Regions from separate parts of the Serratia marcescens subsp. marcescens ATCC 13880 genome, predicted to be linked through region 1. Evidence: predicted binding sites of a transcription regulator. Region 1 holds the regulator's gene; each other region holds the start of a gene.
What was found. The regulator LexA, encoded in region 1, represses DNA repair genes until DNA is damaged. The targets are predictions, from matches to a motif close to TNCTGTATGTACATACAGNA.
Positions count from the first base shown of each region.

Region 2: a site for LexA is predicted at 5,868-5,887, ahead of sulA (SOS-induced cell division inhibitor SulA). Genes of this name have one in related genera too.
Region 3: a site for LexA is predicted at 4,225-4,244, ahead of umuD (translesion error-prone DNA polymerase V autoproteolytic subunit). Genes of this name have one in related genera too.

Region 1 is NZ_CP071238.1:4,624,324-4,634,951, reverse strand. Features, by position in the region: gene ubiA (4-hydroxybenzoate octaprenyltransferase) at 1-388, shown strand, start outside; gene plsB (glycerol-3-phosphate 1-O-acyltransferase PlsB) at 455-2,920, opposite strand; gene J0F90_RS22165 (diacylglycerol kinase) at 3,069-3,437, shown strand; gene lexA (transcriptional repressor LexA) at 3,540-4,148, shown strand; gene dinF (MATE family efflux transporter DinF) at 4,252-5,589, shown strand; gene J0F90_RS22150 (CsbD family protein) at 5,904-6,113, shown strand; gene zur (zinc uptake transcriptional repressor Zur) at 6,215-6,727, opposite strand; gene J0F90_RS22140 (sugar O-acetyltransferase) at 6,973-7,545, shown strand; gene J0F90_RS22135 (RNA polymerase sigma factor) at 7,576-8,121, opposite strand; gene J0F90_RS22130 (tetratricopeptide repeat protein) at 8,140-8,673, opposite strand; gene dusA (tRNA dihydrouridine(20/20a) synthase DusA) at 8,876-9,886, shown strand; gene pspG (envelope stress response protein PspG) at 10,044-10,262, shown strand; gene J0F90_RS22115 (quinone oxidoreductase) at 10,563-10,628, opposite strand, start outside.
Region 2 is NZ_CP071238.1:1,842,382-1,853,009, forward strand. Features, by position in the region: gene J0F90_RS08655 (winged helix-turn-helix transcriptional regulator) at 1-481, opposite strand, end outside; gene fabA (bifunctional 3-hydroxydecanoyl-ACP dehydratase/trans-2-decenoyl-ACP isomerase) at 798-1,316, opposite strand; gene J0F90_RS08665 (AAA family ATPase) at 1,385-3,133, opposite strand; gene matP (macrodomain Ter protein MatP) at 3,344-3,802, shown strand; gene ompA (porin OmpA) at 3,905-4,984, opposite strand; gene sulA (SOS-induced cell division inhibitor SulA) at 5,341-5,847, opposite strand; gene J0F90_RS08685 (TfoX/Sxy family DNA transformation protein) at 6,077-6,733, shown strand; gene yccS (YccS family putative transporter) at 6,738-8,873, opposite strand; gene J0F90_RS08695 (YccF domain-containing protein) at 8,900-9,352, opposite strand; gene helD (DNA helicase IV) at 9,519-10,628, shown strand, end outside.
Region 3 is NZ_CP071238.1:3,174,264-3,184,891, forward strand. Features, by position in the region: gene aceE (pyruvate dehydrogenase (acetyl-transferring), homodimeric type) at 1-2,438, shown strand, start outside; gene umuC (translesion error-prone DNA polymerase V subunit UmuC) at 2,466-3,782, opposite strand; gene umuD (translesion error-prone DNA polymerase V autoproteolytic subunit) at 3,785-4,219, opposite strand; gene fdhD (formate dehydrogenase accessory sulfurtransferase FdhD) at 4,514-5,356, shown strand; gene J0F90_RS15195 (bestrophin family protein) at 5,416-6,333, shown strand; gene J0F90_RS15200 (Dyp-type peroxidase) at 6,368-7,330, shown strand; gene arsC (arsenate reductase (glutaredoxin)) at 7,363-7,788, opposite strand; gene J0F90_RS15210 (arsenic transporter) at 7,803-9,092, opposite strand; gene J0F90_RS15215 (metalloregulator ArsR/SmtB family transcription factor) at 9,162-9,488, opposite strand; gene J0F90_RS15220 (YbdK family carboxylate-amine ligase) at 9,640-10,628, shown strand, end outside.

The DNA of each region.
Region 1 (10,628 bases):
CGAATCGTTGCCGCTCAGCTGCTGGCTGCTGCTGCTGGCGAACATCTGCTGGACGGTAGCCTATGACACGCTGTATGCGATGGTCGATCGCGACGATGATCTGAAAGTCGGCATCAAGTCCACCGCCATCCTGTTCGGGCGTTATGACAAGCTGATCGTCGGGCTGTTGCAGTTCGCGACGTTGTTGCTGCTGGCGTGGGTTGGTTATCTGGCGCAGCTCGGCGGCGCGTTTTACTGGTCGCTGTTGCTGGCGGGCGCGCTGTTCATTCACCAGCAGAAGCAGATCGCCGGGCGCGAGCGCGAAGCCTGCTTCAAGGCCTTCCTGCAGAACAACTATGTCGGGCTGGTGGTGTTTATCGGCATCGCGCTGAGCTATCTGCCGGCGTAACGGTTTCCTGCAGCAAGAAAAAAGGCACCCCAAGGGGTGCCTTTTGTGTTTTCGCGCCGGGCGAAATCACTCGTCTTTCTCTTCTTCCGCATCGGTTTGCGGCAGAGCGTTAGTCTCTTCCGGCATGTTGACGCTTTCGATGGTCAGCTTGATTTCCGGCGTGATCAGATCGCTCAGCATGCTGTACACCTCGAGGGTGTGCTCGCGGATCGCATCGCCGCTGTCGTTGATGTAACCTTCTTCACGCAGCGTCGCCACCAGGGTGGAGAACACCGCCTTGTCGAAGAACTCCGGCGCGTTGATGCCGTGCAGCACCGACAGACGCTGCGCCATGATGCGGCTCTCTTTTTCCAGCGCGCCGCGGTTGATGCTCGGGTTGGCGCTGAGGATCGACATGGTGATGGCGTAGCGTTGCAGGGTTTCGCGCACCCCGGCGGCCAGCAGCTGCAGCGGGCGAATGCGCGCCGGGTTGAGCACCAGATCGTCGCCTTTGTCGCAGATCAGCTGTTGACGGATCAGCTCGTCGATCATCGGCCGCAGCACTTCCGGCAGCTGTTCCTTGTCGTTATGCAGGAACAGCTCGGCTTTCAGCATCGGGTAGATCATGCCGATCTGGCGCAGCAGCTCGGCGCGCGATACCCGGCGGTGATGCATCACGATGCTGGCGATCAGCGACGGCAACACCAGCAGGTGGTGGATGTTGTTGCGGTAATAGGTCATCAGCACCGCCTGTTCGCGCGGCAGAATGATGATGTCGCCGATGTTGTCCTTTTCCACCTCGAACTTGTTCATGTTCAGCGCGTGATCCAGCAGCTCGTCCGGCGTTTGCGTCGGTACGGTGACGTCATGCGCGTAAGGCGCGTTGCGCATCAGCTGCAGGTAGCACTCGAGCTGTTCGACCAGCTGTTCGCGGGTCAGCGAACGCTGACGCGAGGCCAGCAGCGCGGTGGAACACAGGTTCATGGCGTTGGCCGCGGCGGCATTGTTGATGCGCACCATGATCTGGCCGGCCAGATCGTTGACCGTCGGCGTCAGCCAGCTTGGACGCTGAGCTTCGATCGGATCGATCGACTCGCGCCACTGCGGCACGTTCTGGTTGAGGTAAGCTGTCAACGGCAGCGGTTCGCCGAAGTTGACGTAACCCTGACCCAGGTTGCGCAGCTTGCGCAGGCCGCGCAGCATCTGCGGCAGGCTCTCTTTTTCCTTGGTGGCGCCGCGCAGCTCTTTGGCGTAGGTACCCACTTCCATCACGTGCTCGTAACCGATGTAAATCGGCACCAGCGTGATCGGACGGGTGCCGCCGCGCAGCATCGCCTGAATGGTCATCGACAGGGTGCCGGTCTTCGGCTCCAGCAGGCGCCCGGTGCGGGAACGGCCGCCTTCCACGAAGTATTCCACCGAGTAACCGCGGGTGAACAGCTCGCCGAGGTATTCGCGGAACACCGTCGAGTACAGCTTGTTGCCCTTGAAGGTGCGGCGGATGAAGAACGCGCCCAGGCGACGGAAGATCGGGCCGGCCGGCCAGAAGTTGAGGTTGATGCCCGCGGCGATGTGCGGCGGCACCAGGCCCTGGTGATACAGCACGTAGGACAGCAGCAGATAGTCCATGTGGCTGCGGTGGCAGGGCACGTAGACGATCTCGTGGCCGTCCTGCGCCAGCTGGCGCACGCGCTCGGCGTTGGTGACGTTGATGCCCTGATACAACCGGTTCCAGGTCCAGCTCAGCACGCGATCGGACAGACGCACGGTTTCGTAGGAGAAGTCGGCGGCGATCTCTTCCATCAACGCGATGGCGTTCTGCTGGGCCTTCTCGTGCGAGATCTTCTTGCTGCGCGCTTCGTCCTCGACCGCTTTTTCGATCGCTTTGGACGCCAACAGCTTGTTGAACAGATCCTGACGGGCCGGCAGGCTTGGGCCCACCGCGGCCAGGCGCTGGCGCGAGAAGTGCATGCGCGCCACGCGCGCCAGTTTCTGCGCGATGGTTTTATCCGTGCCGTGTTCGGTAGCCATGCGGCGCAGCGACACGGTGTTGGAGAAGCGTACGAAGCTGTCGCGGCCGAGCCACAGCACGGCGAAGAATTTCTGCACGCCGTTCAACAGACGCAGGTGCGGCGTGCCGTGGCCTTCGCGGCCCGGCGAGCGGCCGAACATGACCGAAACAGGCAGCATTTGAATGTCGAGATCCGGGTTGCTGCGATGCAGATCCAGATAGTCGTGGAACAGCTTTACCGACTCTTCTTTCGGGGTGTAGTAGCGGAACACGCGCGGGCCGTCGTGAATGAACACGTAGCTCGGCAGCACGGTGCCGTCGATCTCCAGCGAGTTGAGCGGATCGGGCAGATCCTGCGCCAGGCACTGGGTGCGCAGCGTCAGCAAATCCGCCTTGGAATTGTAAGGTAAAACATACAAAATCGGCCGTGAGGGATCCAACCCTAGCTCGGTAACCGGATCTGAAGGGATGACCTTACTTCTTACCAACAATTTAAGTGGTAAATTCAATATTTTATAATAAATTTTACGCCAACCTGACATAACAACGTGAAGCCTCTTGTTAGCAATGCGCCGCAAGCATACCAGAAACCGGGTAGCAGATCTGTGGTGTTCGAAAACCGAGAGCCGTCAGCGCGGACTGTTCTAGACTCTTTTTATTATGACCGACCTCTGAGAAAGGCACGAAAACATGGCAAACCAAGCAACCGGACTGACCCGCATCATCAAGGCCGCCGGCTATTCCTATAAAGGGCTATCCGCCGCCTGGCAGCACGAAGCGGCTTTCCGCCAGGAACTGGTGGTCACCCTTCTGGCTATCATACTGGCTGTCTGGCTGGATGTGGGTGCGATAGCGCGCATTTTATTGATCGGATCGGTAGCGCTGGTGATGATCGTCGAGATCCTGAACAGCGCGATCGAGGCGGTGGTGGATCGCATCGGCAGCGAACATCACGAGCTGTCCGGGCGGGCCAAGGACATGGGATCGGCGGCGGTGTCGCTGGCGATCGCGCTGGCGCTGTTCGTTTGGGGCACGGTCCTATGGCAGCATTTCGGCTGACGAAAAGCGCCTACTGACTGATTTTTATTTATTCTTCGGTTCCCAATCCGCGCTTACCTGTATATACTCACAGCAAGACTGTATAAACAAACAGGGGGCGGAATGAAAGCACTAACTACCAGACAGCAAGAGGTCTACGATCTGATTCGCGAGCACATTTCGCAAACGGGCATGCCGCCAACGCGTGCCGAGATCGCGATGCGTCTGGGGTTCCGTTCGCCTAACGCCGCCGAAGAACACCTGAAGGCGCTGGCACGCAAAGGCGTGATCGAAATCGTCTCCGGTGCCTCGCGCGGTATCCGTCTGCTGATGGAAGAAGAAGAAGGGCTGCCGCTGATCGGCCGCGTCGCCGCCGGCGAGCCGCTGCTGGCGCAGCAGCACATCGAAGGGCACTACCAAGTGGATCCTTCCCTGTTTAAACCGAGCGCCGATTTCCTGCTGCGGGTGAACGGCATGTCAATGCGCGACATCGGCATTCTGGACGGCGATCTGCTGGCGGTGCACAAAACGCAAGACGTGCGCAACGGCCAGGTCGTGGTGGCGCGGATCGAAGACGAAGTGACGGTCAAGCGCTTGAAAAAGCACGGCAATGTGGTTGAACTGCTGCCGGAGAACAACGAATTCCAACCGATAGTGGTCGATCTGCGTCAGCAGAATTTCACTATCGAAGGGCTGGCGGTCGGCGTGATCCGCAACGGCGACTGGATTTAATCGCCGGCCCATCACCGCCGCTCCCTGTATCAATCGCCCCTGTTTTGGGGCGTTTTTGTTTCTGACCTCGCCCTTTGTCACTCAGTCACAGGAACATCCCATCATGCGCCTGATTTCCGCCTTCACCAGCGACACCGATAAAGCCCTGTGGCGCCTCGCCCTGCCGATGATCTTCTCCAATATTACCGTGCCGCTGCTCGGGCTGGTGGACACCGCGGTGATCGGCCACCTCGACAGCCCGATCTACCTGGGGGGCGTGGCGATCGGCGCGGTGGCGACCAGCTTCCTCTTCATGCTGCTGTTATTCCTGCGCATGAGCACCACCGGCCTCGCGGCGCAAGCGCTGGGGGCACAGAACCCGCAAGCGCTGGCGCGCGCCTTTATGCAACCGCTGCTGCTGGCGCTGTTGGGCGGCGCGGCGATCGTCCTGCTGCGTTATCCGCTGATCGAACTGGCGCTGCGGATCGTCGGTGGCGATGGCGAGGTGCTGGAACAGGCGCGGCGTTTTCTTGAGATCCGCTGGTTAAGCGCCCCGGCGGCGCTGGCCAATCTGGTGCTGCTGGGCTGGCTGCTCGGCGTGCAGTACGTGCGGGCGCCGGTGATCCTGCTGATCGTCGGCAACCTGCTGAACATCGTGCTGGATATCTGGCTGGTGATGGGCCTGGGCTGGAACGTGCGGGGGGCGGCGGCGGCAACCGCCATCGCCGAATACGCTACGCTGCTGCTCGGGCTGTGGTTGGCGTGGCGGGTGATGCGCCTGCGCGGTATTACCCTGCAGATGCTGCGCCAGGCCTGGCGTGGCGATCTGCGTCGCCTGCTGGCGCTCAACCGCGACATCATGCTGCGTTCACTGTTGCTGCAACTGTGCTTTGCGTCGTTGACCATTTTCGGCGCTCGCCTGGGAAGCGAGGTGGTGGCGGTCAATGCGGTATTGATGAATCTGCTGACGTTCACCGCCTATGCGCTCGACGGTTTTGCTTATGCGGTGGAGGCTCATTCGGGCCACGCCTACGGCGCCCGGGACGACAGCCAACTGCGCAAGGTGTGGCACGCGGCCTGCAGGCAGGCAGGGCTGGTCGCGTTGGCCTTCGGCCTGGCGTATGCCGTTACCGGCCAGCAGATCGTGGCGGCATTGACCTCTTTGCCGGAACTGCGTGCGTTGGCCGCCCATTATTTACCCTGGCAGGTCATTCTGCCGCTGGTCGGGGTATGGTGCTATTTGCTGGACGGCATGTTTATCGGCGCCACGCGCGGCGCCGAGATGCGTAACAGCATGGCGGTGGCCGCTGCGGGATACGGTCTGGCGCTGTTCAGCGTGCCGCTGCTAGGCAACCACGGGCTCTGGCTGGCGCTGGCGGTGTTTCTGGCGCTGCGCGGCCTGGCGTTGGGCTGGATTTGGCACCGTCATCAGGTGCGCGGCAGCTGGTTTGCTGCACGCTAGGTCGAACGCTTTGTTGGGTTATTTATTAATTTATCTTATGTTTTATTCATGTTTGCTTACATGTTTTCAGTCCAGATCCGTTCGCGTTAGCTCGTTGTTTGTTGGCGTTTTTTGTTTTTATTGTGTTTTTTAATGGTTTTTTATTCTGCAAATTGGCTTTTTTATTTCCATGTTTAACTAGAATGAATCATGTGGCTGGTAAATGAAGGGGAGCGTTGCTTCTTAAGGTGAAGGGAGCATCAGCCAGAAAAGTTTCTGGTTAACCCCGGCCGGCGACAGGGATCACTGATTCACCACAGGTTAACGGAGAGACTATGAATAAAGATCAAGCCGACGGTAACTGGAAGCAGCTGAAAGGCAAAGTGAAAGAGAAATGGGGCAAGCTGACCGATGACGATCTGACGGTCATCGAAGGGAAACGCGAACAGCTGGTCGGCAAAATCCAGGAGCGCTACGGTTACCAGAAAGAGGCGGCCGAAAAAGAGGTGAAAGCCTGGGAAGATCACACCAAACACCGCTGGTAATCTGCAGGGCCGCCATTGAAGGCGGCTTGCACAGCGCAGGCCGGCGTCGCTCCATCCTCTGGCGCTCCGGCCGCAGGTACAGGGAGGTACCTGATTTTGTCTTACTTCTTCTTGATAGCGATGCTGTGATCGTGTTCGGCGCAGTCATGCTTGCTGTCGCAAGCTTCAACTTCCACGCAGCCGGCGCACAGACCGTGCGCTTCCACTACGCTGTGCCGCAGCGCAAATCCGGCCTCCTGAGCCAGCTTCTGCAGCGTTTCCTCTACGCCTTCGGTGGTGCGTTCGGTCACCTGGCCGCAGCGGTCGCAGATAAACAGCGCGGACGTATGCATCGGCTGTTCGAAGTGGTGGCACAGCACGTAGCTGTTGGCGGACTCCACCCTATGGATAAACCCTTGCTCCAGCAGAAAATCCAGCGCGCGGTAGACCGTCGGCGGCTTGGCCTGCGGTTCGGCGACGCGCAGCAGATCGAGCAGGTCGTAAGCGCTGATTGCACCGGGTTGCTGAGTCATCAGACGCAGCACTTCCAGCCGTTGCGGCGTCAATCGCACATTGCGTTGCTGGCAGAGGCGTTCCGCCTGCGCCAGCAGCTTTTCCTGGGTGGTTGAGTTCATCGCAAATATCCCGGTACGTAAAAAAGCCGATTTTACCATGATTACGGCGAATCGCCGAGAGTTGCCCCCTTTTCCCCTGAGGATAGCGCAGAGAAAGGCGCGCTGAGCGCGCTAAAAGAGAGATGCATCACAACTTTTCCCCTCCGCCGGACGGCAAATCAACGTTGCCGATTTTAGCGCTGGAGAGCAGCGGGCGAGAGCGGTATAACGCGCTTCATCCGCGTGATAAGCAGGAGCCTTGTGTGATGACGGAAAGAGAGAAGCTGTTAAGCGGCCTGGAGTACAACAGCCGCGATGAAGAACTGATCGCCCTGTACCATCGAGCCAGGGCGTTGACCAAAAGCCTGGAGGCGCTGGATTCGCATCAGGCGGACGAGAAAAATCGCCTGCTCGGCGAGCTGTTCGGCAGCTGGGGTGAGGCGAGCTGGATCGAAACGCCATTCTGGTGCGACTACGGGCAGCATGTCCGCATCGGCAAAAACTGTTTTATCAACGTCAATGCGGTGTTCCTCGATTGCAACACCATCACCATCGGCGACAACACGCTGATCGGCCCCAACGTGCAAATCTACACGCCGAGTCATCCGCTGAAGGCCGGTGAACGCTTTACCGGCGATCCGGCTTTTCCTTTCCGCACCTCGGCGCAGCCGGTGTCCATCGGCAGCAACGTGTGGATCGGCGGCAACGTGGTGATCCTGCCGGGAGTGACCATCGGCGATGGCACGACTATCGGCGCGGGCAGCATCGTCACCGGCGACATTCCGGCCAATGTGTTGGCGCTGGGGCAGCCGTGCCGGGTTATCCGCGCGTTGGAATAGGGCGCTGAATACGAATCGGCGGCCAGCGGTTTATCGGCGAGTGCGGGGCAAGGGGGGAGGAGGGGTCTTCTTATGGTGCGAATCGTCGTTTGGCAACTGGCGGTCATCGGCCAAGGCCTGACGTGCGGCCGCAAGGCGGCTCATGACGGTGCCGATTGGCACCGCCAGCACTTTCGCCGCTTCCCGGTAGGACAGCCCTTCGACATACACCAAAAACAGCGCGTTGCGCTGGGCCGCTGGCAGCCGGCTTACGCGCCGCATCACTTCATTGAGCCAGACTGGCTGTTCACCGTTGTCCGCATCGCCAAGCTCTTCCGCCGCCATGCAGCCTTGCCCCTGGCGAAGATGCTGGGCGCGAACTTCATTGAGCCAGATGGAGTGCAGGATGGAAAACAACCAGCGATCCAGGTGAGAACCGGGGGTGAATTGCGCGGCGCGCTCCAGCGCACGCACGCAGGTCGCCTGCACCAGATCGTCGGCGATATCCCGCCGGTGCGAAAGCACCAGCGCATAGCGCCACAGGCGGGAGAGATAGTGGCCGAGTTCATCGCGTATCGCATCGCCGCTGATAGTCACCTCCGCAGGCGCGTCGGATCAAGATTCCGGGTGGCGGTCGATGGCTGCCGCCAAATCACGGTACTCCTCGCACCCGGTGCCGCACAGCGACTGGATCACCTGCAGCTGTTGGCGCGCCAGGTCGGGCCGCCCTTTCAGCATATAGGCTTCCCCCAGGTACTCGCGCACTTTGGGGTATTTCGGATCGAGGGCGACTGATTTTAAATAATAGCCGATACCCTCATCGGTGCGGCCAAGTTTGCGCGTGGCGTAGCCGCGATAATTCAGTGCGACGGCGGTGTTGGGATTTTTAAGCGTGTTGAGCATATCGATCGCTTCCTGATAGCGGCCGCTTTTCGCCAGTGCATAGGCATAGTTAGTGCGGTCGGCGTCGTCGACTTTGCTGCTTTTATCCACCGTGCAGGTCTGGGTTTTACTGTCATAGACCTGGCCTTTCGGACAGGTCGGCGGGGTTTGGCCGCTGCCGTCGCCGCCCATCGCCAGCGCCCCGCCGGAAAACAGCAGGCAGCCGGCAATGGTCGATGCCAGCAGGCGTTTAATGAAGCTGTTCATGGTTGTGTCCTCAAGGCAGAGGCGCCGTGCGCGCCCGTAATGAGATAACACCTGAACGCGTGAATTTATTCGCCTTACTCCCGCTTATTTACGCCGCCGGCAAGGCGGTTTTCCCAACGGCGCCGATTGTCGCTATAATAGCCGTTTGCGGCCGCGCGCCGTTCGTTGAACCCAGACAGACTCAGGTAGCCAGTAACTCAGCATGACGAAAGACAACCACGCCCCAACCTACGCCGCCAATCGCTTCTCCATCGCGCCAATGCTCGACTGGACCGATCGTCATTGCCGTTACTTCCACCGCCTGCTGACCAAGGAAACGCTGCTGTACACCGAAATGGTGACCACCGGCGCGATCATACACGGCAAGGGTGACTACCTGGCCTACAGCGAAGAAGAGCATCCTGTGGCGCTGCAGCTGGGCGGCAGCGATCCGGCCTCGCTGGCGCACTGCGCCAAACTGGCGGAGCAGCGCGGTTATGACGAGATTAACCTCAACGTCGGCTGTCCGTCCGATCGCGTGCAAAACGGCATGTTCGGCGCCTGCCTGATGGGCCAGGCGACGCTGGTCGCCGACTGCATCAAGGCGATGCGCGACGTCGTATCGATACCGGTGACGGTGAAGACCCGCATCGGCATCGACGATCAGGACAGCTACGCCTTCCTATGCGACTTTATCCAGACCGTCGCCGGGCGCGGCGAGTGCGACATGTTCACTATCCACGCTCGCAAAGCCTGGCTCTCCGGCCTCAGCCCGAAAGAGAACCGCGAAGTGCCGCCGCTGGACTACCCGCGCGTTTATCAGTTGAAGCGGGATTTCCCGGCGCTGACCATCGCCATCAACGGTGGAGTGAAAACGCTGGAAGAGGCGCAACAGCACCTGCAGCATCTGGACGGCGTGATTATGGGGCGCGAGGCGTACCAGAATCCGGGCATCCTGGCGCGGGTCGACAGCGAACTGTTCGGCGCGCAGACCGCGGTGCCGGACAGCGTGGCGATCGTCGAAGCGCTGTATCCGTATATTGAGCGCGAGCTGTCCAACGGCACCTATCTCGGCCACATCACCCGCCACATCCTCGGTTTGTTCCAGGGGGTGCCGGGCGCGCGCCAGTGGCGTCGCCACCTGAGCGAGAACGCCCACAAGCCGGGCGCCGATGCGCGGGTGGTGGAGCAGGCGCTGGCGTTGGTGCGTCAGCCGCGCGTCGAAATGGCGTAACCCACAAAAAGTTTGACCAATAGTTAGTCTTTTTCGCCAGGCATTCGGCGTGTTGCCGGATGTCTGCCCCGTTTTTTCAATAGGTTAGCCCTTCCGCCGTTCTGGCACGCTTCTTGTAATCCACTCTGCAGATACGTTGAGTTGCAAAGGAGCAATCATGTTGGAAATCTTCTTTCTCATTGGCTTTGTGGTGATGCTGATGGTGACCGGCATCTCGCTGCTGGGGATCTTCGCTGCGCTGTTGGCGGCGGCGGCGTTCATGCTGTTGGGCGGGTTGTTCGCGGTGGTGATTAAGCTGTTGCCGTGGTTGATTTTGGCGGTGGTTGGGGTATGGATTTACCGTTCGATGCAGAAACCCCAGATCCGGCGTTACTGATTTTTTGCCGAATAATCAGTCAGTCGCGATGAAACTTGCATAACTGCCCGCCACGCTAATGCGGCAGCGATCACAGCTTGGCAGTTTTACCCGGCGATGTGGCACATAAAGCGTGTTTTTTGCCGGACGGGGCTGTTAGGATGTTGGTCGATGCAGTGATGCGACCGATTTCATCACCGTGAGAGACAACCAAAATTCGTGTTGCTGAAGCAACCCCCGGTCTCTGGCGGACTCTGCTCTACCCCTACAAAACGCAGTAACAGAAAGGGCTCCGCAAGGAGCCCTTTTCTTTTGCCGCGATCAGGGGATCAGCAGACTGGAGCCACTGGTGCTGCGGCTTTCCAATACTTGGTGTGCCCGCTGGGC
Region 2 (10,628 bases), 2.3 Mb from region 1:
GCCGCATCAGTGCGGCGCGTTGATGTATGCCTTCATTTGCCGCAGGCCCTGGCGCCAGCGTAATAAACTGCGGCGGCACCGGTTGTTGGCTATCGATATTGACCAACTGGACCTGGATCGGCCGATCGGTGCGGCTGTCGACTAACAAGGCGCTAATGTCACCGTCGATCAAATGGCGATTGCCCCATTCTGAGAGAGCTGCCAGCACGGGGAGAAAATCGTTGCCGCGTTCGGTGAGCAGATACTGATAGCGGACCGGCCGCGTTTGATAACGTTGCTTATGCAGAATGCCGTGGGCCACCAAATCCTTCAGGCGTCGGGCCAGGAGAGTCGGTGACATCCCCAGGCTTTGTTGGAATTCGTCGAATTTGGACAACCCCTGAAAGGCATCACGCAGGATCAGGATGCTCCACCATTCTCCGACACGATCTAATGAACGTGCGACGGGGCAAGGTGCATCGCTAAAGCGGGTTTTTTGCATATCGGCCCTTTGTCGGTACATTTATTGTAGTTACGTGGATGGTTATACTAGGTGATTTTAAGGGGCAAGAAAATAACCGGACGCAAAAACCGCTATCGTGTCGATAGCTGGCTGTGGGGAGGGGGCGCTCAACCGGCCTGTGGCTTTGTCCGTTTCGGTAGAGACATGCGGGATAAACCGGTTCGGTAGCGGGCGATTAAAGGAGGTGGGTAGTCTTTAAACGGTAAGAGAAAGAAATGCCATCACGCTGGGCGTGATGGCATGCATGCGAAGAGCATTAGCAAAGAAGACGATGGCCGCCCTCTTGTCTGCGTGATTAGAACGCTGTGGTATCCTTGAACAGACCCACTTTCAGATCGGTGGCGGTATAGATCACTTCACCGTCAACCAGCACTTCGCCATCGGCGACGCCCATGATCAGCTTACGGGTGATGACGCGTTTGAAGTTAATACGGTAGGTCACTTTTTTCGCGGTTGGCAGCACCTGGCCGGTAAACTTGACTTCACCAACGCCCAGCGCGCGGCCTTTGCCTTCGCCACCCAGCCAACCGAGGTAGAAACCGACCAACTGCCACATTGCATCCAGGCCCAGACAGCCTGGCATGACCGGATCGCCGATAAAGTGGCAACCGAAGAACCATAGGTCCGGATTAATATCCAGCTCCGCTTCCACATAACCTTTGTTGTGAGTCCCGCCGTCTTCGGTCATCTTGACCACGCGGTCCATCATCAACATGTTACCTGCCGGCAACGGTGGGCCACCGGCGCCGAACAGCTCGCCACGGCCGGATGCTTCGAGGTCTTCTTTCGTATAGGAATCGCGTTTATCTACCATGTTCTCAGTAAGCCTTATTTTAATGAAGGACGCAGGTTAGCTAACACGTGTACGCTGAACAAGTCCGATCAGCCGTGGTTGAACCAGTTGAGCCAGCGCAGCGGCCACGGACGACGGCGTTCCTGCAGGCTCACCTGCGCAATCCGTTCCTGAATGGCCGCCAACAAATTCGGCTGTTGTTCGTCAGAGTAGAGGCAACCTGTGAGCAAAGGCAAGGCTTCCGCCGCGCTCTCTACCGCCCACAGATGGAATTGCCCTTCGCGTACCGCGTCGACGATATCCTGGCGCAGGCACAGGTGGCGCACGTTGGTCGCGGGCAATACGACGCCCTGTTTGCCCGTCAGACCGCGGCGTACACAAACCTCGAAGAAACCTTCGATCTTTTCGTTAACGCCACCTATCGGCTGTACGTTGCCGAATTGGTCGACGGAGCCGGTGACGGCGATCTGCTGGGTGATCGGTTGCTGTGACAGGGCGCTGATCAATGCGCACAGCTCAGCCAGCGAGGCGCTGTCACCGTCCACTTCACCATAAGATTGCTCAAAGACGATGGAAGCGGAGAAGGGCAGTTGCTGATCAAGATCCAGTTCGGCGATCAGGAACGCCTGCATGATCATCATGCCTTTAGCATGCAGGTTGCCGCCCAGTTCAGCTTTGCGCTCGACGTCGGTGAACTCGCCGTCGCCGAGATGCACAACGCAACTGATGCGCGACGGTTCGCCAAAGCTGCGTGGATGACCGGGATAATCCAGGACTGACAGACCGTTGATCTGTCCGACCACTTCACCCTCGGTCTCAATCAGGATCTGACCCAACTCAATCTCATCCTGCATACGCTCGGCCAGATAGCTTTCACGCCATTCTCGGGCATTTAACGCCGCCTCGAACGCTTTGGCCGTAATGCGATCTTCTTCGGCATACAGTGCGGCTTCGGATAGCTGCTGGCCAATCCAAACCGGCGAGAGTGGCAGTATGCCCTGATCGCCACTGTAACGCACAGCCTGGACGATCAGCGGCGGCCAGGCGTCGGTCGCCAGCATCGGCAACTGCTGGTCGGCAATCACGCCGTTGACGTAACCGCACCACTGCGCCATATCATCAACTTCAGTCAGCTGCAGATCGTCTTCGAATTCACCGTAGATCGCTTGTTCGCTCAGTTCCGGCTCGATATCGTGAAAATCGGCCAGGCCGTGACGGTCGCCGACTACAATCAGCCGCAGATCCAGCGGCATCGGTGGAATGGCTACCGGCAGCGGGCGGGTTTCGTCTGGCGATACCCAGTGGAACTGACGCTGGCCGATCATCTGTTTCAGCCGCAGCCACAGCAACGGCTGAGCAAGCAGCGCCCGCGCCGACAGAATCAGAATGCCGCCGTTGGCCTGGTGCACCAGACCCGGTTGCAGGGTAATGTCGCCATTGTGGATCCGTACGCAGCCAAACAGCTGTTCCGGCTCAATCCACTCCTGGAACAGACAAGCGCCGCCGGCGGCAAAAGGTTCATCGCCACGGCTGGCAGGCTCGACGCTGACCTTGCCATCCTGAATGACATAGTGGCTGCCGCGGCATGCCGTATTTTTCGGCAGCAGTGGTTTGACGGCGTGAGCGATCAGTTCCAGATACTCACGCGTTTCTTGCGCTTTCAACAGCATGAAACGCGGTGGCGATTGGGGGTGGCAAAATAGCGTCAGGGCATTTTCCAGCCGAGGCTGAATGGCGGAAAAGGGCACGGGTGCCAACTGAGCGGCGGTATCAAATATCGCCTGATAAGGCGTTACGTCCGGCAATAAAGATTGCCATTCAAGTCGGTTATTGGTCAAAGTGTTAGATGCAATCGTTAAAAAGGGAAAGGGCGATTATACAAGAATAACGGCGGCTTGATACATGCGGAGTGCCAGTTGGCATCAGGGAGTTTGACATCGCGCGGTGACTGTGCAAAAAACAGTCTAAAAGACGGTTTAATTGCCGGGGAAATTCGGCGCAAAGCTGTTATGCTTATTTGAAGTTACGCGGTCACTGAAGAGCTCAAGATGAAATATCAGCAACTGGAAAATCTGGAGAGCGGTTGGAAATGGAAGTACCTGGTGAAGAAGCACCGGGAAGGGGAACTCATTACCCGCTACATTGAAAACAGCGCTGCTCAGGAGGCGGTTAACGAGCTGCTGAAGCTGGAAAATGAGCCGGTCAAGGTACTTGCATGGATTGCCGCTCATATGAATCCGGAACTGGATAACCGGATGAAACAAACGATCCGCGCCCGCCGCAAACGTCATTTTAACGCAGAACATCAGCATACGCGTAAAAAATCTATCGATCTGGAGTTTTTGGTTTGGCAACGATTGGCTGCCCTGGCGCGCCGCCGTGGCGTTACGCTGTCGGAAACCGTTGTGCAGCTTATCGAAGACGCTGAACGCAAAGAAAAGTATGCGAACCAGATGTCGTCGTTGAAAGAAGACTTGAAGGCGATTCTGGGCAAAGATTCCAAGTAAGCGCGTGAGAACGCCTCTATGGCGCCAGGCATTGAATGTTCTGGCAACAAGAGGACGAAAAAAAACCCCGCATTGGCGGGGTTTTTTATTAGGCGAGTAAACTTAGCCCTGAGGCTGAGTTACAACGTCTTTGATACCTTTAACTTCGATCTCTACGCGACGATCTGGTGCCAGGCAAGCGATCTGAGCTTTGGTAGCGCGGCCAGATTTGTAGCCACAGGTGTTGCCTGTAACTGCATCTGCTTCACCCATACCACGTGCAGAGATTTTGTCTGACGGGATGCCTTTGGAGACCAGGTAGTCAACAACGCTCTGTGCGCGTTGTTCAGACAGTTTCTGGTTGTACTGGTCAGAACCAACGGCGTCGGTGTAACCCAGAACAACTACGGAGCCGTCTTTAGGATCCATGGAGCTCAGCTGGGTGTACAGCTGATCCAGAGCCTGCTGGCCTTCTGCTTTCAGAGTAGATTTGTTGAAGTTGAACAGCACGTCAGACTTCAGAGTGAAACGCTTGGTTTCAACAACTGGAGCTGGAGCCGGAGCTGGTGCTGGAGCAACTACGTCATCCTGACCGAAGCGGTAAGAAACGCCCAGGCTCAGCATGGTGTTGTCTGGACGTGCGCCAACGGTACCTGCGTCACCGATGTTGCTTACGAACTGGTAATCCAGACGGGTAGCCCAGTTTTTGGTCAGTGCGTATTCAACACCAACAGCAGCCAGCGGAGAAACGCCGGTGTCGTGGTCGCTCAGACGCTGACCAGTACGGCCGTAGTTAGCTTTGGAGTCTGCACGCCATACCATACCACCCAGACGAGTGTAGATGTCCAGATCGTCAGCAATTGGGTAGCTCAGTTTAGCGGCCAGTTGAACGCCCTGCGCTTTGAAAGCACCGTTGTTCACGCTGCCTTTGTAAGGCATGCGGCCGAGCCAGTCATAGCCCAGCTCGAAGCCCAGGTATTGGTTTGCCTGGTAGCCCAGGAACGCGCCGGCACCCAGCTGATCTTTATGGGTTGGGCCGTTGCCGATACCGTTCTGGTAACCGTTGCCGTAGAAACCAGTGTCATGGTACTGGGACCAGCCCAGTTTAGCACCGGTGTACCAGGTGTTATCTTTTGGAGCGGCTTGCGCTACGGTAGCGAAACCTGCCAGTGCCACTGCTAATGCGATAGCTGTCTTTTTCATTTTGCGCCTCGTTATCATCCAAATAGGCAATGAGCTTTAAAGCTGTTTAAGCCCTTGGTTAAATTCCTTCGCCAAGGTTTAAGCCCTCGTTTGTTACTCGCCAGTTTTTCTGACGTTATAGAGCAACCTTGGCGATGTAAAGTCTACAACGTGGCGCGAAAGTTACAAGTGTGATGTGATAAGGCTCTAAAAAAAAACGCGGAATCGTACATATTTGCTAACATTCTCAGCCTAAAAAAACGGCGATTCATCGCGCGTTTTTGCCTGCCAAACCGCAGCCGGACTAGCTTTTTGCCTTCCCCCGCAAAGGTTCCGCTTAGGGGGTGCGAAAATGATGGGAAAAATCCTAAATTTACTTAATGATACAAAGAAGAGTGAATTTTTAGGGTGGAACAATGTCCGTGAGTCGGGCTAATGTCACGTTGAGGGCGCATGATAAACCCATAGGCATTACCCAATTCTGCCGCACGTCTTAATTTTAGACGATCCTCCTCCGTTAGCTCGGGCAACCAGCCGAGAACCACGCTGTAATTTCCCGTTTGCAGCGCTTTTTCCATCGCCTCAACCGTATTCACCGGGCTGATTTGGCTCAATTGCACCATTTTATCGACAGGCAGGCCGGATTGCTGCAGCCATTGCTTGCTTAATTTTTGCTGCGGCGTCAGCCACAGAAGCCAGCGAGACTGCTTGCCCAATTGCAGCAGCAGGGGCAACAGTAATTGAGCCACTGCGGGCTGGCGCTCGTTGTAAACAAGTTCACTGATCAAGCCATTCTCTTTGCCGATATCCGTGTTCTTCGCAACATTGCGCGTTGTATAAGAGCCATGGCCGAAATGAGGTTGGTAGAGTGATTGAGTACGCATAAAGTTCCCGCCCGTCGTGTTACTGTATGTTTATACAGTATCCCTGATTTAGGATAAGATCAACCCAAATTTTCGTAGCGGCTCGCATAATTGCGATCATTTTTTGTACCGACGATTTTTGTGATTGGCAGGCGGGCGGATAGTGCGTATTTTTCTAATTAGTTGTTCACGTTACTTTTTTCATTGATGAGAGAAATAATACGGCCAGAACCTAAAAAGGAGGAACGCTATGAAAAGGATGTCGACGAGAAGAATCGCGCAGGCTAAAAATTGCTTTGCGGCGCTGGGCGCCATCACCACACGATCACAGTTTGGCGGCTATGGGCTGCTGGCTGAAGGAGTAATGTTTGCGGTGGTAGCGGAAGGTGAATTGTACTTGCGGGCTACGGCGAGCATGGAACCGGCCTTTCGCGCCCGGGGCATGGTCAATATGGTCTATTCCAAGCGCGGTGTGCCCATCACCTTGCGCTATTACTGGGTTGACGAGTCGCTGTGGCGGGAACGCAACGAGCTGGTAGGGCTGGCCTGGCAGGCTATCAGGGAAGCGCGCCGAGAACAGCGGCTCAAGGCCGGCGATCACGGCAGATTGAAGGCATTGCCGAATATAGATGTCAACATGGAGCGCTTGCTATGGCGAGCGGGTATTCGCAATGCCTATGACCTGCGGCTGCATGGCGCTAAACGTAGCTATCTTCGCCTGCTGCAACAGCAGACCAATCTGGGTCTGCGCGTGCTGCTGTCGCTGGGCGGCGCGATAGCCGGTTATCATCAGGCGGCGTTGCCGACCGAATTGCGCAACGAACTGGTGCGCTGGTTCGATCATACGATGGCTATGCGTCGCCATGGCCATGAGCCAGTAGTTCAGGGCCCATCAAGCGGGCCCTGAATAATTAGGTTGCCTTATTGATTTGGGTATGGAGTGCGGTGAGTTCCGGCAGCAGCTCGAGCATTAGCCCCACCTGCTGCAAGACCAACTGTTCTTTGCTTTCAGGTTCTGGAACGGCTTTGCGAATACGCTCCGCCAGCTGTTCCAGCGCTTGCGCAATGCGCTGGCTGTTCCGTTCTTCCTGATGCAAGGCGCCGTCCACGTAACACACGGCATCATTGAGCAGATCGAGTGTGGCAGGGGTATTCAACCGCTCGCGGTGCGCCCCCAACGCCGAGATATAACTCAGGAGAGTATGGTTCAGGCAGAGCAGACGGAAGGCGGCTTCCTGCAACGCCTTGTCGGCCTTGGGATCGGCGGACATGTTGGAGATGACCGAAGCCAGTTCGGCATCGCTGTTGTGGGCATCTCGCCGCGCGATGCGGTAAGCGAGCCCGTTATCCTTACCCTGATGATATTGCACCAGAATGGCGTCCAGATAGCGACAGTTGGCATTCAGCGTTTTATCCACCACCGCCGGCAGTTGGCGGAACTTCCAGTCCGGCCAGATAAAGCTGACCGCCGCCCAGGCGATGGCGCAACCCAATAAGGTATCGTAAACGCGCGGGGCTGCTACTTCGAAACCTTCACCCAACAGGTTAAAGCACAGCAACACAAGCAGCGTGATGAACATCGTTGCATGGGCATACTGTACGGTGCGAAAAGCGAAGAACAAGACACCGGTGATGACGATCAACACCAGTTGTCCTTCCACTGAAGGCACGAAATAGAGGATTGGCAGGCCGATCAGGATACCGGCCAGGGTGCCGATGATGCGCAGCGCCAGGCGCCGGCGGGTCGCGTTGTAGTTCGGTTGGCAGACAAACAGGCTGGTCAACAGGATCCAGTAACCGTGCTGCATGCCGGTGAGCTGGATGAAGGCGTAACCCACGCACAGCACTGCCGACATGCGGATCGCATGGCGGAACAGGGCCGACTGCGGCGTCAAATGGCGGCTGATGCGCAGTCGGATGTCGCTCCAGCCGGTTAAGCGATCGTCGGCCAGGCTGTTCTCTTCCGCCTGCCCGCTGGCCAGCGTCTGCTCTGACTCGATATTGGCCAGCTGCGCATCGATCGCATGCAGGTTTTTCAGCAGGTGCGCCAGCGCTTTGGTTTGCTCTGAATTGCCCTGGGTTTCGGCTATGCGCGCCAAGGCCTCCTGAATGCGGCTGAAGGCTGGCTCAAAACGCGGGTTGTGCTGGTATTTTTGCCGCAGCAGGATCGATTGTGCCAACTGGCGGCAGGCGCGCGCCTGCATGCTCAGCAAACGCTGGAAGCGGAATAAAATATCGCTGTGACGGAATTGCCGGCTGAGCGCGTGGTACTGAACGTGGGAAGAGCTGGCGCGTTCGTGGATATCCTGCGCGACAAAATAGTAGTGCAAGGTGCGGCGGGTGCCGCGCTGGCCGCGATCGCCTTTCAGGCGCGTCAGCAGCGAGGCTTTGGTCTGGTTCAGCAACGCGACCAACGCGCTGTTGGCCATCGCGACATCCATCCATGGCAGGTCGGCGGCGCGTTCGGCGTCGGGATCGAACAGATTGGCCTTGGCATCCAGATAGTTGGCCAGTTGATCGTAACAGCGCGCCAAGTTCTCTTGCAGCGGCCGGATAGGGAACAGCAGGTGGCCCGCCAGCGTCAGCAGGTTATACCACAGCGCGCCGATCACCAGCAGCAGCGGTTGCTGATACCAGGCATCGTACATCGAGGTGCCGAGCATGGTGTAAACCGCGATCAGCAGTGCGCCGAAGGCGATGGTGGCGTAACGCTGCCCTAAGGCGCCCAGCAAGATAAAACCGCAGGTCGACGTGGTTAAGCCAAGGGCGAACAACCAGGGATAGGGGAACAGCAGCTCGATCGACGCGGAGGCAACAAAGAAGCACACCAGCGTGATCAGCAGGTTGCGTAACCTGCCGGCCAGGCGGTCGTCCAAATCGGTCAGTGCCGCTGCCACCACGCCCAGCGTCAGCGGGATAGTCAGCTTGGGAATGCCCAGCCACCAGGGAACGGCGGTGGTGCCGATCAGCGCAATAAGGATGCGCAGGTGATACAGCAGGTTGCTGTTGTAGGTATAACGACGAACTGCGGGTGCAAAAGAGCGCACGAAAAACTCCTCAAACGGAGAAAAAATTAACGCTGATGATAGTGGCGGCGAGCATTCTCAATACGCGCTTGCTGAGCCATTTCTACCGAGACGACGCGGCGCCCCACCGGCCACAGCGCGATGGCGGCTATTTTGAAATTGGCGATACCGACCGGAATGCCGATGATTGAAACGCATTGCACGATACCGGCGGCGATGTGTGACAGGCACAGCCACCAGCCGAACAGCACTAGCCAAATAATGTTGAGCAGCGAGCCGCCGGCGGAGAGCAGCGCATTGCTTTTTTCCGGATACAGTTCATCGACGTGTATCGCTTCGTTGCCGAACGGCACCAGCGACAGCTTGGTGATTTCCCAACAGGAGCGGGTAAGCGGCAGTGTGATGACCAGCAGCACGCTGAACACCGTAGCAATAAGCCAGCCTAGCGTGGTGAAGAAACCGCCCAACACAAAATTAAGAATATTCAGTACAGTACGCATAGACGTCATTCTGCTCTAATGATAGCCAAACCGCGATGCGGGCGTATTCACGATAAAAACGCAAAATCTATTCTACCCTTTTTTTAGCGCTAGAGTGCCACTGCTTATCGCAGGTAAACTGGCAGATATCCGTTATTTACTCTCAACATAGTCATGGCGCGACGATATGGAACTTAAAGCGACATCGCTGGGGAAACACCTGGCTCAGCACCCTTATAACCGCGTGCGGTTGCTGCACGCCGGCGTTGAGGTGAGCGGGGAAAAACATGAATACCTGATCCCCTTCAATCAACTGATTCAGGTCAGGTGCAAGCGCGGCATCGTCTGGGGCGAGCTGGAATTTGAATTGCCGGACGAAAAAGTGGTGCGGCTGCACGGCACCGAATGGCAGGAAACGCAGCGTTTTTATCACTATCTGCAGCAGGCGTGGCAGCAGTGGAGCGCCGAAATGAGTGAGGTCAGCGCCGGCGTGTTGCAACAGCAGGTGGCACAGATTCAGCGCATAGAGCAGCAAGATAAATGGTTCAAAAAGTCTGAGCTGGGCAAGCTGCAACAGCAAATCCGTGAGGCTTTCTCCGTGCTGCCGATGCCGGTAGCGCGCCTGGATGAATTCGATAACTGCCGGGCCGATTACCATCTGTGTCTGCAATGGCTGCAGCAGGGGCAACGCAGCGTTGAACAACGCAACCGGCAGTGGACCGATCGCATGCTGGAGCAACATCACGACTTCTTCCAGACCGTCGAAAGCTCACCGCTCAATGACTCCCAGAGCCGCGCGGTGGTCAATGGCGAGGATTCCGTGCTGGTGTTGGCCGGCGCCGGCAGTGGCAAAACGTCGGTGCTGGTGGCGCGCGCCGGCTGGCTGCTGCGCCGTCAGGAGGCGGAACCGGGGCAAATCTTGCTGTTGGCGTTCGGCCGTCAGGCTGCCGGCGAGATGAACGACCGCATCAAAGAACGTTTGGGCGATGTCGGCATTCAGGCCAAGACCTTCCATGCCTTGGCGCTGCAAATCATTCAGCAAGGCAGCCGCAAAGCGCCGGCCATCAGCCGGTTGGAAACCGATGCCAAAGCGCGCAAAGAGCTGCTGATTACCCATTGGCGCCAACAGTGCGCGGAGAAGAAAGCGCAGGCCAAGGGGTGGCGTCAATGGTTGACCGAAGAGCTGGAATGGGAAGTGCCGGAAGGCGACTTCTGGCAGGATAAGCGCCTGGCGGATCGCCTGGCAAGCCGGTTGGAACGCTGGTTGGGGCTGATGCGCATGCACGGCGGCAGCCAG
Region 3 (10,628 bases), 1.5 Mb from region 1:
CGCGCATCAATGCGTTTATTCGCTGGAACGCCATGGCGATGGTGCTGCGCGCCGGCAAACATTCCAACGTCGGCGGGCATATCGCCACCTATCAGTCGGCCGCGGTGCTTTACGATGTGGGATTCACGCACTTTTTCCGCGGGCGCACCGATGAGTTTGCCGGCGACATGGTGTATATCCAGGGCCACTCCGCCCCCGGCATTTATGGCCGCGCCTATCTCGAAGGCCGCATCGACGAGGAACTGCTCGACAACTTTCGCCGCGAATCCACACGCCGCGGCCTCTCCTCCTACCCGCACCCGCGGCTGATGCCGGATTTCTGGCAATATCCCACCGTTTCGATGGGGCTGGGGCCGCTGACCGCCGCCTACCAGGCGCGCTACATGCGCTATCTGGAATACCGCGAACTGAAACCGCACCAGGGGAGAAAGGTGTGGGCGTTTCTCGGCGACGGCGAGATGGATCAGCCGGAATCGCTGGCGGCGATTGCGCTGGGCGGGCGAGAAAAACTCGATAACCTGATCTTCGTCGTGAACTGCAACCTGCAACGGCTGGATGGCCCCGTGCGCGGCAACGGCAAGATTATTCAGGAGCTGGAAGGCACCTTCAAAGCTGCCGGCTGGCAGGTGATCAAAGTAATTTGGGGCAGCGGCTGGGACAAACTGCTGCAAAAAGACCGCTCCGGATTGCTGATGCAGCGCATGATGGAGTGCGTCGACGGCGATTACCAAACCTTCAAGTCGCAAAGCGGCGCCTATGTGCGGGAGCATTTCTTCGGCAAGTACCCGGAATTGCTCGAGCTGGTCGCCGACCTGAGCGACGATGAGATCTGGGCGCTGCACCGCGGCGGCCACGATCCGCAAAAGGTGTACGCCGCCTACCATCAGGCGGTGCATACCACGGGCAGACCGACGGTGGTGCTGGCCAAAACCGTCAAAGGGTTTGGCATGGGGGAAGCCGGTGAAGGGCAGAACATCAACCACCAGCTGAAAAAAATGAGCCGGGATGCGGTGAAAGCCTTCCGCGACCGTTTAGGGCTGACCATCTCCGACGCCCAACTGGCAGAGATCCCTTACCTGAAGCCCGAACCCGACAGCGCGGCGGCGAAGTACATCACCGCGACGCGCACTGCGCTGGGCGGCTACATTCCTGCCCGCTTCGGCCAATCCGCTCCGCTGGCGATACCGGAACTATCGCGCTTCGAGGGCCTCCTGAAAGGCAGCGGCGAACGCAACATGTCGACCACCATGGCTTTCGTCAATATCCTCGGCACGCTGCTCAAAGACGCCAACATCGGCAAACTGATCGTGCCCATCGTGCCGGACGAGTCGCGCACGTTCGGCATGGAAGGCCTGTTCCGCCAGATTGGCATCCATTCCTGGCTCGGCCAGCTGTATACCCCGCAAGACGCCGGGCAGCTCAGCTACTACAAAGAGGCCAAAGACGGCCAGATTTTGCAGGAAGGCATCAACGAATCCGGCGCAATATCGACCTGGATCGCCGCCGGCACCGCCTACAGCAACCACGATGTCGCGACGATCCCGTTCTATATCTTCTACTCCATGTTCGGGCTGCAGCGGGTGGGCGATCTCGCCTGGGCGGCGGCCGACGCGCGCACCAAGGGTTTCCTGCTCGGCGCCACCTCCGGCAGAACCACCCTGATGGGCGAAGGCTTGCAGCATGACGACGGCCACAGCCACGTGCTGTCTTCGGTGATCCCCAGCTGCGTCTCCTACGATCCGACCTATGCCTATGAACTCGCGGTGATCGTCCAGAGCGGCATGCGCAGAATGTTCGTTGAACAAGAGGATATTTACTACTACATCACCTTGCTCAACGAGGGCTACCCGCAGCCGTCGATGCCGGCGGGCGTGGAGGACGGGATTATCCAGGGCGCCTATTTGCTCAAACGGAACGAAGCGGCAAACCAAGAGAGCCCGCGCGCTCAACTGGTCGCCAGCGGCGCCATCATGCGCGAGGCGCTGGCGGCGGCGGAGCTGTTGGCGGCGGACTTTGGCGTCGCCAGCGATATCTGGAGCGCCACCAGCCTGAGCGAGCTGCGCCGCAACGGCATGGCGGCCGAACGCTGGAACCTGCTGCATCCGGAAGATCCGCCGAAAGTTCCTTATATTCAGAGCCTGCTGGCGGCGCATCCCGGCCCGGTGGTGGTGGTAACGGACTATATGAAGATCGTCGGCGATCAGATCAAACCGTTCTTGCCCGACCGTACCTTTATCGCCTTGGGCACCGACGGCTTTGGTCGCTCGGACACCCGCGAGGCGCTGCGTGAGTTCTTCGAGGTCAACCGCCATTTCATCGCGCTCGCCGCGTTGAAGCTGCTGGCTGACGAAGGCCGTATCGCCCGCAGCGAGGTCAACCGCGCCATGGTACTGTATGGCATCGCCCCCGATAAGCCGGATCCGGCGACGGTGAAGTAACACTCGGCCTACCCACGCCGCCGGTTGTCACCCGCGGCGTTTTTCTTCCTTCGATTCAGCGGTGCGCGGCGCCCGCTCCCCCAGCCGCGCCACCGGGATATCCGCCAGCCGGGTGGTGTAGGCCGGCGACAGCATGTCGCGCTTCATTTGCCACGGCTTGACGATCCCCTGCCCGGCGAACCATACGCGCCCGCGCCCTTCCTGATTCAGGCGATCGAGAGTCGCCATCAGCCGTTCGCTGTTGCGGCGCGGCGGGCAGTCGTCGAACAGGTCGATCTGCGCCATGGCGGCGGCGCTGAAATCCCCCAGCACCACGCCGCCCTTCAGGTAACGTCGCCCCTCCTGCCAGATGCTCTCCAGCGCGCGCACCGCCATGGCGATGATGTCGCGGCTGTCGTTGCTCGGGGTTTGCAGCCGGGCGGTGCCCATATTGCTGTAATACCCTTCGCCCGCCGAATGCGGGCTGGTTTTGATAAACACCGAGACGTTGCGGCAGTAGCGCTTTTCCTGCCGCAGCTTTTCGGCGGCGCGTTCGGCGTAGCTGCAAATCGCCTCGCGCATGTGCGGATAATGCGTCAACCGCTGGCCGAACGAACGGGAACAGATGATCTGCTCTTTCGCCGCCGCCTCATCTTCCCACTGCAGGCATGACTCGCCGCGCAGCTCGCGTATCGTGCGTTCCAGCACTACGCTGAAGGTTTTACGCGCCAGCCGGGTATCGCAGTCCGCCAGCTGTAGCGCGGTGTGAATACCCATCGCCTGCAGCTGGCGAGTCAGGCGGCGCCCCACGCCCCACACCTCTTCCACCGGAAGCAACGCCAGCAGTTTACGCTGGCGCACCGGATCGGATAAATCCACCACGCCGCCGGTGCCGCGCCATTTCTTGGCGGCGAAGTTGGCCAGCTTGGCCAGCGTTTTGCTCGGCGCAATGCCGACCCCGACCGTCAAATGCAGCTCGCGCCGGATGCGATCGCGCACCCGCTGGCCGAACGGCTCCAGCGCCTCGCAGTGGGCCACGCCGTCCAGCCGCAGAAAGGCTTCGTCCAGCGAATAAATCTCCACCGCCGGCGCCATCTCCTCCAGCGTGTCCATCACCCGGCGGGACATATCGGCGTACAGCGCGTAGTTGGAGGAGAACACCGCAACGTTGCGACGGCGCATCTCCGCTTTGATTTTGAAATAAGGCGCGCCCATCGGCACGCCCAACGCCTTCGCCTCGGCGCTGCGGGCGATCACGCAGCCGTCGTTGTTGGACAGCACAATCACCGGTCGCCCCCGCAGGTCGGGCCGAAAGATGGTCTCGCAGGAAGCATAGAAACTGTTGACGTCTACCAGGGCGAACATGGCTACCGCGCCGCGTAGACGATAAAGGTCACCACGCCGAAAATCTCCAGCTGCGCTTCGTCGTCGAACACGATCGGCGCGTAGGCGGGGTTCATCGGCAACAGCCGCACATCGGGGTGGCGCTGCAGTTTTTTGACGGTGAATTCGCCGTCCACCGCGGCGATCACGATATTGCCGTGCTCCGGCGTCAGGGCGCTGTCGACAATCAGCAAATCGCCATCCCGGATATTGCCGTCGATCATCGATTCGCCGCTGGCGCGCACGAAATAGGTGGCGTTGGGGTGCCGCACCAGCAGCCTGCCGATATCCAGCCGCCCTTCGACGTAGTCCTGCGCCGGGGAAGGAAAACCGCAGGCCACGCGATCGGCAAACAGCGGTAACGTTAGGGGCTCACCTGGTGAAAAAGCATACAACCTTGAATTGCTCAGCATAATCATAACCAAACTGTATATTTATACAGTAAAGCATAAACAAAACGCGAACGCGTGCAACCCCCTATCCCCCTGCGGATCGCGCTTTGTCGCGTAATATAATAATTTTCTGAGCGATTTTTTTTTACGCCTGCTAAGTGTTTCACTGCCCCTTGCACACACGTTATCCACCAAAACTGTGGATAACCTGCAGGGCGTGATTCCCTACGCGAGCGGGATCAGAATCCTGTATAATCCCCACACCTGCTAATAAGAATTCATCCTCGTCGGCGCCTCGTCACCGACGGTCACGAGAACGTTATGAACAAGCACCTACTCCTCGCAGAAACCGACGATATCAAACAGGAATGCCTGTCGCGCCACGCGGTCTGGCAGCGCAACGATCTGGCACAGGCGCATCAGGATTGGCTGGCGGAAGAAGTGCCGGTCGCCCTGGTGTACAACGGCATTTCCCACGTGGTGATGATGGCGACGCCGAAAGATCTGGCGGCCTTCGCCATCGGTTTTTCGCTGTCCGAAGGCATCATCGCCTCCCCCGACGACATCTACGACATCCGCCAGCAACCGGCCTGCAACGGCATTGAAGTGCATGTGGAACTCTCGAGCCGCCGCTTTATGCAGCTGAAAGAGAAGCGCCGCAGCCTGGCCGGCCGCACCGGCTGCGGCGTCTGCGGGGTGGAACAGCTGCAGGAGGTTGCTCAGCCCATCGCGCCGCTGCCTTTCACGCAACGTTTCGATTTGGCGCTGCTCGACCGGGCGTTGGCGCAGCTGCAGGACGTGCAAACGGTGGGGAAACTGACCGGCTGCACCCACGCGGCGGCCTGGATCCAGCCGGACGGCGCGCTCAGCGGCGGATGTGAAGACGTCGGCCGCCACGTGGCGCTCGACAAGCTGCTGGGCTACCGCAGCCAACAGGCGTGGCTGCAGGGTGCGGCGCTCGTGTCGAGCCGCGCCAGCTATGAAATGGTGCAAAAATCCGCCATGTGCGGCGTCGAGATCCTGTTCGCCGTTTCCGCCGCCACCCGCCTGGCGGTGGAGGTGGCCGAGCGCAGCAACCTGACGCTGGTGGGCTTCAGCAAGCCGGGGCGCGCCACCGTCTATACGCACCCGCAGCGGCTCTGGCAATCGACAACGGCGGCCTAACGCCGCCGGAGTAAGAATCGACTATTCTCAATAGCAGGACACCAGGAAGCATCCACGTCATGATAATTCGCCCGCACCAGAACTGGTTTTTTCGCCTGTTCGCCTGGCACGGTTCCGTGCTGTCAAAGATCACCTTTCGTCTGTCGCTGAACGTGCTGATGTCGATAGTGGCGGTGATCAGCTACCAATGGTACGAACAGCTCGGCGTGCATTTAACCATCGCGCCGTTCAGCCTGCTGGGCATCGCCATCGCGATTTTTCTCGGCTTTCGCAATAATGCCGGCTACAGCCGCTTTGTCGAAGCGCGCAACCTGTGGGGCTCGTTGCTGATTACCGAGCGATCCCTGCTGCGACAGATCAAAAGCCTGCTGCCGGACGAACCGGCGGTGCAGCAAAAGGTCGCCAAGCTGCTGATCGCCTTCAGCTGGAGCCTGAAGCATCAACTGCGCGCCACCGATCCCACCGCCGATCTGTACCACAATCTCAGCAGCAAAGAGCTGGCCGAGGTGATCGCCAGCCCGATGCCGACCAACCGCATCCTGCTGATGCTGGGCCAGGAGATCGGCAAGCTGCGCCGACAGGGGCTGCTGAGCGACATCACTTTCGAGCTGCTCGACAACAAGCTGAGCGAACTGTCCCACGCCCTCGGCGGCTGCGAACGGCTCGCCAGCACGCCGGTGCCGTTCGCCTATACCCTGATCCTGCAGCGCACCGTTTACCTGTTCTGCAGCCTGTTGCCTTTTGCCCTGGTGACCGACCTGCATTACATGACACCGTTTGTTTCGGTGTTCATTTCCTATACCTTCTTATCCTGGGACTCACTGGCCGAAGAGCTGGAGGATCCGTTTGGCGTGTCGGCCAACCATCTGCCGTTAAACGCCATCTGCAACACCATCGAGCGCAACCTGCTGGAAATGAATGACCAAAGCCCGCTGCCACCGCCGATGAAACCCGACGAGCACTTTAATTTGATCTGATCTATTTCACCCGAACACACTGGAGCCGAATGCAATGAATGCAAATACCCCCCTGCCGCAAGCCGTATTCACGCCGGTGACGCGCCATGCCATCTTTATCGTCGCCACCCTGTCGCCCGTTCCCGCCCATCTGGCGGCGGTGCGCGCCTGGTGCGGCGACATCGCCGCCGTGGTGCGTTCGGTCGGCAAACGCGCGCCGGCGGGCAACCTCACCTGCGTCTGCGGCTTCGGCTCCGAGGCCTGGGATACGCTGTTCGGCGCGCCGCGCCCTCGCCAGCTGCATCCGTTCAGCCCGATCGGCAGCGGGGAACGCGTCGCCGTCGCCACGCCTGGCGACATCCTGCTGCATATCCGCGCCGATGAAATGGATCTGTGTTTTGAACTGGCCTCTCAGTTGACCGCCAAGCTCGGCGACGCCGTGACGGTGATCGAGGAGGTGCACGGCTTCCGTTACTTCGATCAGCGCGCCATGATCGGCTTCGTCGACGGCACGGAGAACCCGGAAGGGCACGAAGCCTTCGACTACACGGTGATCGGCGACGAAGACGCGGCGTTCAGCGGCGGCAGCTATGTGCTGGTGCAGAAATACCTGCACGACATGCAGGGCTGGAATTCGCTCAGCGTGGAAACGCAGGAGAAGATCATCGGCCGCCATAAGCAGTCCAACATCGAGCTGGATGAAGCGGTCAAACCGTCGTCGTCGCACAGTTCGCTGACCACCATCACCGACGAGCAAGGCAACGAGGTGAAAATTCTGCGCGACAACATGCCGTTCGGCCGCCCCGGCCTGCGCGAGTTCGGCACCTACTTTATCGGCTATGCGCGCTCCCCGCAGCCGATCGAGCAGATGCTGGAAAACATGTTTATCGGCCGCCCGGCCGGCAACTACGATCGGCTGCTCGATTTTAGCCGCGCGGTGACCGGCACCCTGTTCTTCGTGCCTTCCGCCCCGCTGCTGGAAGCGCTGGCCGATCGCAGCGGCGCCGAACTGCACTGATTGGCCGAAATGCGGGGCCGCAGCGATCAGCCTTAGGTGATCCTGCGGCCCTGCGCGTCGATCACCGGCTCGCCGTCTTCTTTGCTGAAGGCGCCGCGCTGCGGATCCGGCAGAATCTCCAACACCGCCTCCGACGGACGGCATAGGCGCGTGCCAAGCGGCGTCACCACGATGGGGCGATTGATCAAGATCGGCTGTTGCACCATGACGTCGATCAGTTGTTCGTCGCTCCAGGCGCTGTCGTCCAGCTGCAGCTCGGCGTAAGGCTCGACGTTTTTTCGCAACAACGCGCGCGGCGGCATGTTCATGTCGGCCAGCAACGCAATCAACCGTTCGCGGCTGGGAGGCGTTTCCAGATACAGAATCACCTCCGGCTCAACGCCGCTGTTGCGGATCAGCGCCAACGTATTGCGCGACGTGCCGCAGGCCGGGTTGTGATAGATCTTGATACTGCTCATGACGGTTTCTCCGGTTAGGATAAAACGGACAGCCGCAGCGCCAGCGCTGCCAGGGTGACGAACAGAATTGGCAGCGTCATCACCAGTCCTGCGCGGAAATAATAGCCCCAGGTAATGACGATGTTTTTCCTTGCCAACACATGCAGCCACAGCAACGTGGCCAGGCTGCCGATCGGGGTGATTTTAGGGCCGAGATCGCTGCCGATGACGTTAGCGTAAATCATCGCCTGCCTGATGACGCCTTCCGCGCCGCTGCCGTCGATCGACAGCGCCCCCACCAGCACCGTCGGCATGTTATTCATGACGGAAGAGAGAAACGCACTCAGGAAGCCGGTGCCGAGCGTCGCCGCCCACAGCCCCTGCCGCGCCAGCGCATCCAGCACGCCGGACAGCAGATCGGTCAAGCCGGCATTGCGCAGCCCATAGACCACCAGATACATGCCCAGCGAGAAAATCACGATCTGCCAGGGCGCCCCGCGCAGCACTTTACCGGTATCGATCGCCCGCCCGCGTTTCGCAACCGCCAGCAGCACCAGCGCGCCGCTGGCGGCGACCAAACTCACCGGCACGCCGAGCGGTTCCAGGGCGAAAAAGCCAATCAGCAACAGCGCCAATACCGCCCAACCGGCTCGAAACGTCGCGCGATCGCGAATCGCTTCCCGCGGCGCCGGTAAACGCGTCAGCGCATAGCCCGGCGGAATATCCTTACGGAAGAACAGATGCAACATCACCAGCGTCGCCGCCACGGCGACGAGGTTGACCGGCACCATCACCGCCGCATACTCCGTAAAGCCCAAGTGAAAGAAATCCGCCGAAACGATATTCACCAGGTTGGACACCACCAGCGGCAGGCTGGCGGTATCGGCGATAAAGCCCGCCGCCATGACGAAAGCCAGCACCGCAGCAGGGCGAAAACCGAGCGCCGACAGCATGGCGATCACGATCGGCGTGAGGATTAACGCGGCGCCATCATTGGCGAACAGCGCCGCCACAGCCGCGCCCAACAGGAGCATATAGGTAAACAGCCAGCGCCCCCTGCCGTTGCCCCAGCGCGCGACGTGCAAAGCGGCCCAGGCGAAAAAGCCGCTTTCATCCAGCAACAGGCTGATGATGATGACGGCGATAAAGGTCGCAGTCGCATTCCAGACTATCTGCCATACCACGGGGATGTCGCCGACGTGCACCACGCCGCTCAATAATGCCAATCCCGCCCCGATCGACGCACTCCAGCCAATACCCAGCCCTTTCGGTTGCCAGATGACCAAGATCAACGTCAGAATAAAGATCGCCCCTGCCACTATCATTGCAGCCCTTCCGCCCTTTTAAGTTTACATATTCGATTTTTCATATGTATTTGCGTAAATTTTTTACCGTTACGGACAACCTTTCGCCACGCGTTGCGCTAACTCCGACATCTGTTCTGGCCGGCACTGATAAGCCTGCTCAATAATCGCCGCCGCCCAGGCCGGCATATGCGGCGACAGGCGATAATGTATCCATTTTCCATCGCGCCGATCGAGCAGCAGCCCGCTTTCACGCAGCATCGCCAGATGCCTTGAAATCTTGGGTTGCGGCAGCGCCAGTGCGCCCGACAGCTCGCACACGCACAGTTCACCGGCGTGGCGCAACAGCAGCACCAAGGTCAGGCGCGTCTCGTCAGACAGGTTTTTAAACAGCTTCAGCGGCGTCAATGACGGCATGTCACACTCCCGTTAACCTTTCTCTTCATCACAGCTCGCTCGTGAAGATACCAGCTTCACATTCGAAAAAACAAATATAAAATGCAAAACGTTGCCCTCCTCACCGAGACATATACTTATCTTTATGCCGTTCTTGCAGGAAGGAGGTACCATGCCGCTCACATTCAAACGTTCGGAAAGGCTCTCCATCGGCACCGAAATAGAGTTACAGCTGGTCGATGCCGAGCACTACGATCTTACGGATCGAGCCGATCGGGTGGTCAGCGCGGTCGGCGACCGCCGGCGCGTCAAGCATGAGCTCACCAAATCGATGGTGGAGCTGAACAGCTCGGTGCACCGCGATCTCGATGAGCTGCACACCGAGCTGCGCGCCCTGACCCATACCGTCCGGCGCTGCGCGCAGCGCCTGGGCTGTGACGTCTGCGGCGGTGGCCGCCACCTGAGCAACGACTGGCGCAAGCAGGTCATCAGCGACAACGCGCGCTACAGGCAGTTGGCCAGCCGTTTTGGCTATCTCTCCAAGCTGGCCTGCGTGTTCGGCCAACACATTCACCTCGGCGTCAACGACGGGGACGAGGCGATGTACCTGTGCCATGCGCTGACGCCCTACTTTCCGCAGCTGATCGCGCTCAGCGCCTCGTCGCCGCTGTATCAGGGCGTCGACACGCGCTTTGCCAGTTCCCGCTTCAGCGCTCAGAACTCCTTCCCCAACTACGGATGCCTGGAACACATCTACAGCTGGCATGAATTCAACGCCTACTACGAACGGTTGAATGCCGCCGGCGTGATTGAAAGCGTCAAGGATATTTACTGGGATGCGCGGCCAAAACCGGAGCTGGGCACGGTGGAGATCCGCATCTGCGATACGCCGCTGCGCCTCACCCACGCCGTGCTGCTGGTCGGTTACTGCCGCCTGCTGGCCGATTTTCTGTTGCAGCGCCGTTCGCCGATCGCGCCGGAATACGATGCCTTCACCAATTACAACAAGATCAACGCCTATCGCAGCGGCTTTGCCGCCGAATACGTCGATCCCGCGACGCTGCGCCGCAGCAGCCTGACCGCCCACATCCTGCACACTCTCGAAGCGCTGAGCGGTTTTGCCGAGCGACGGGAGGATCGTGCCCTGCTGCAGGCCATCGA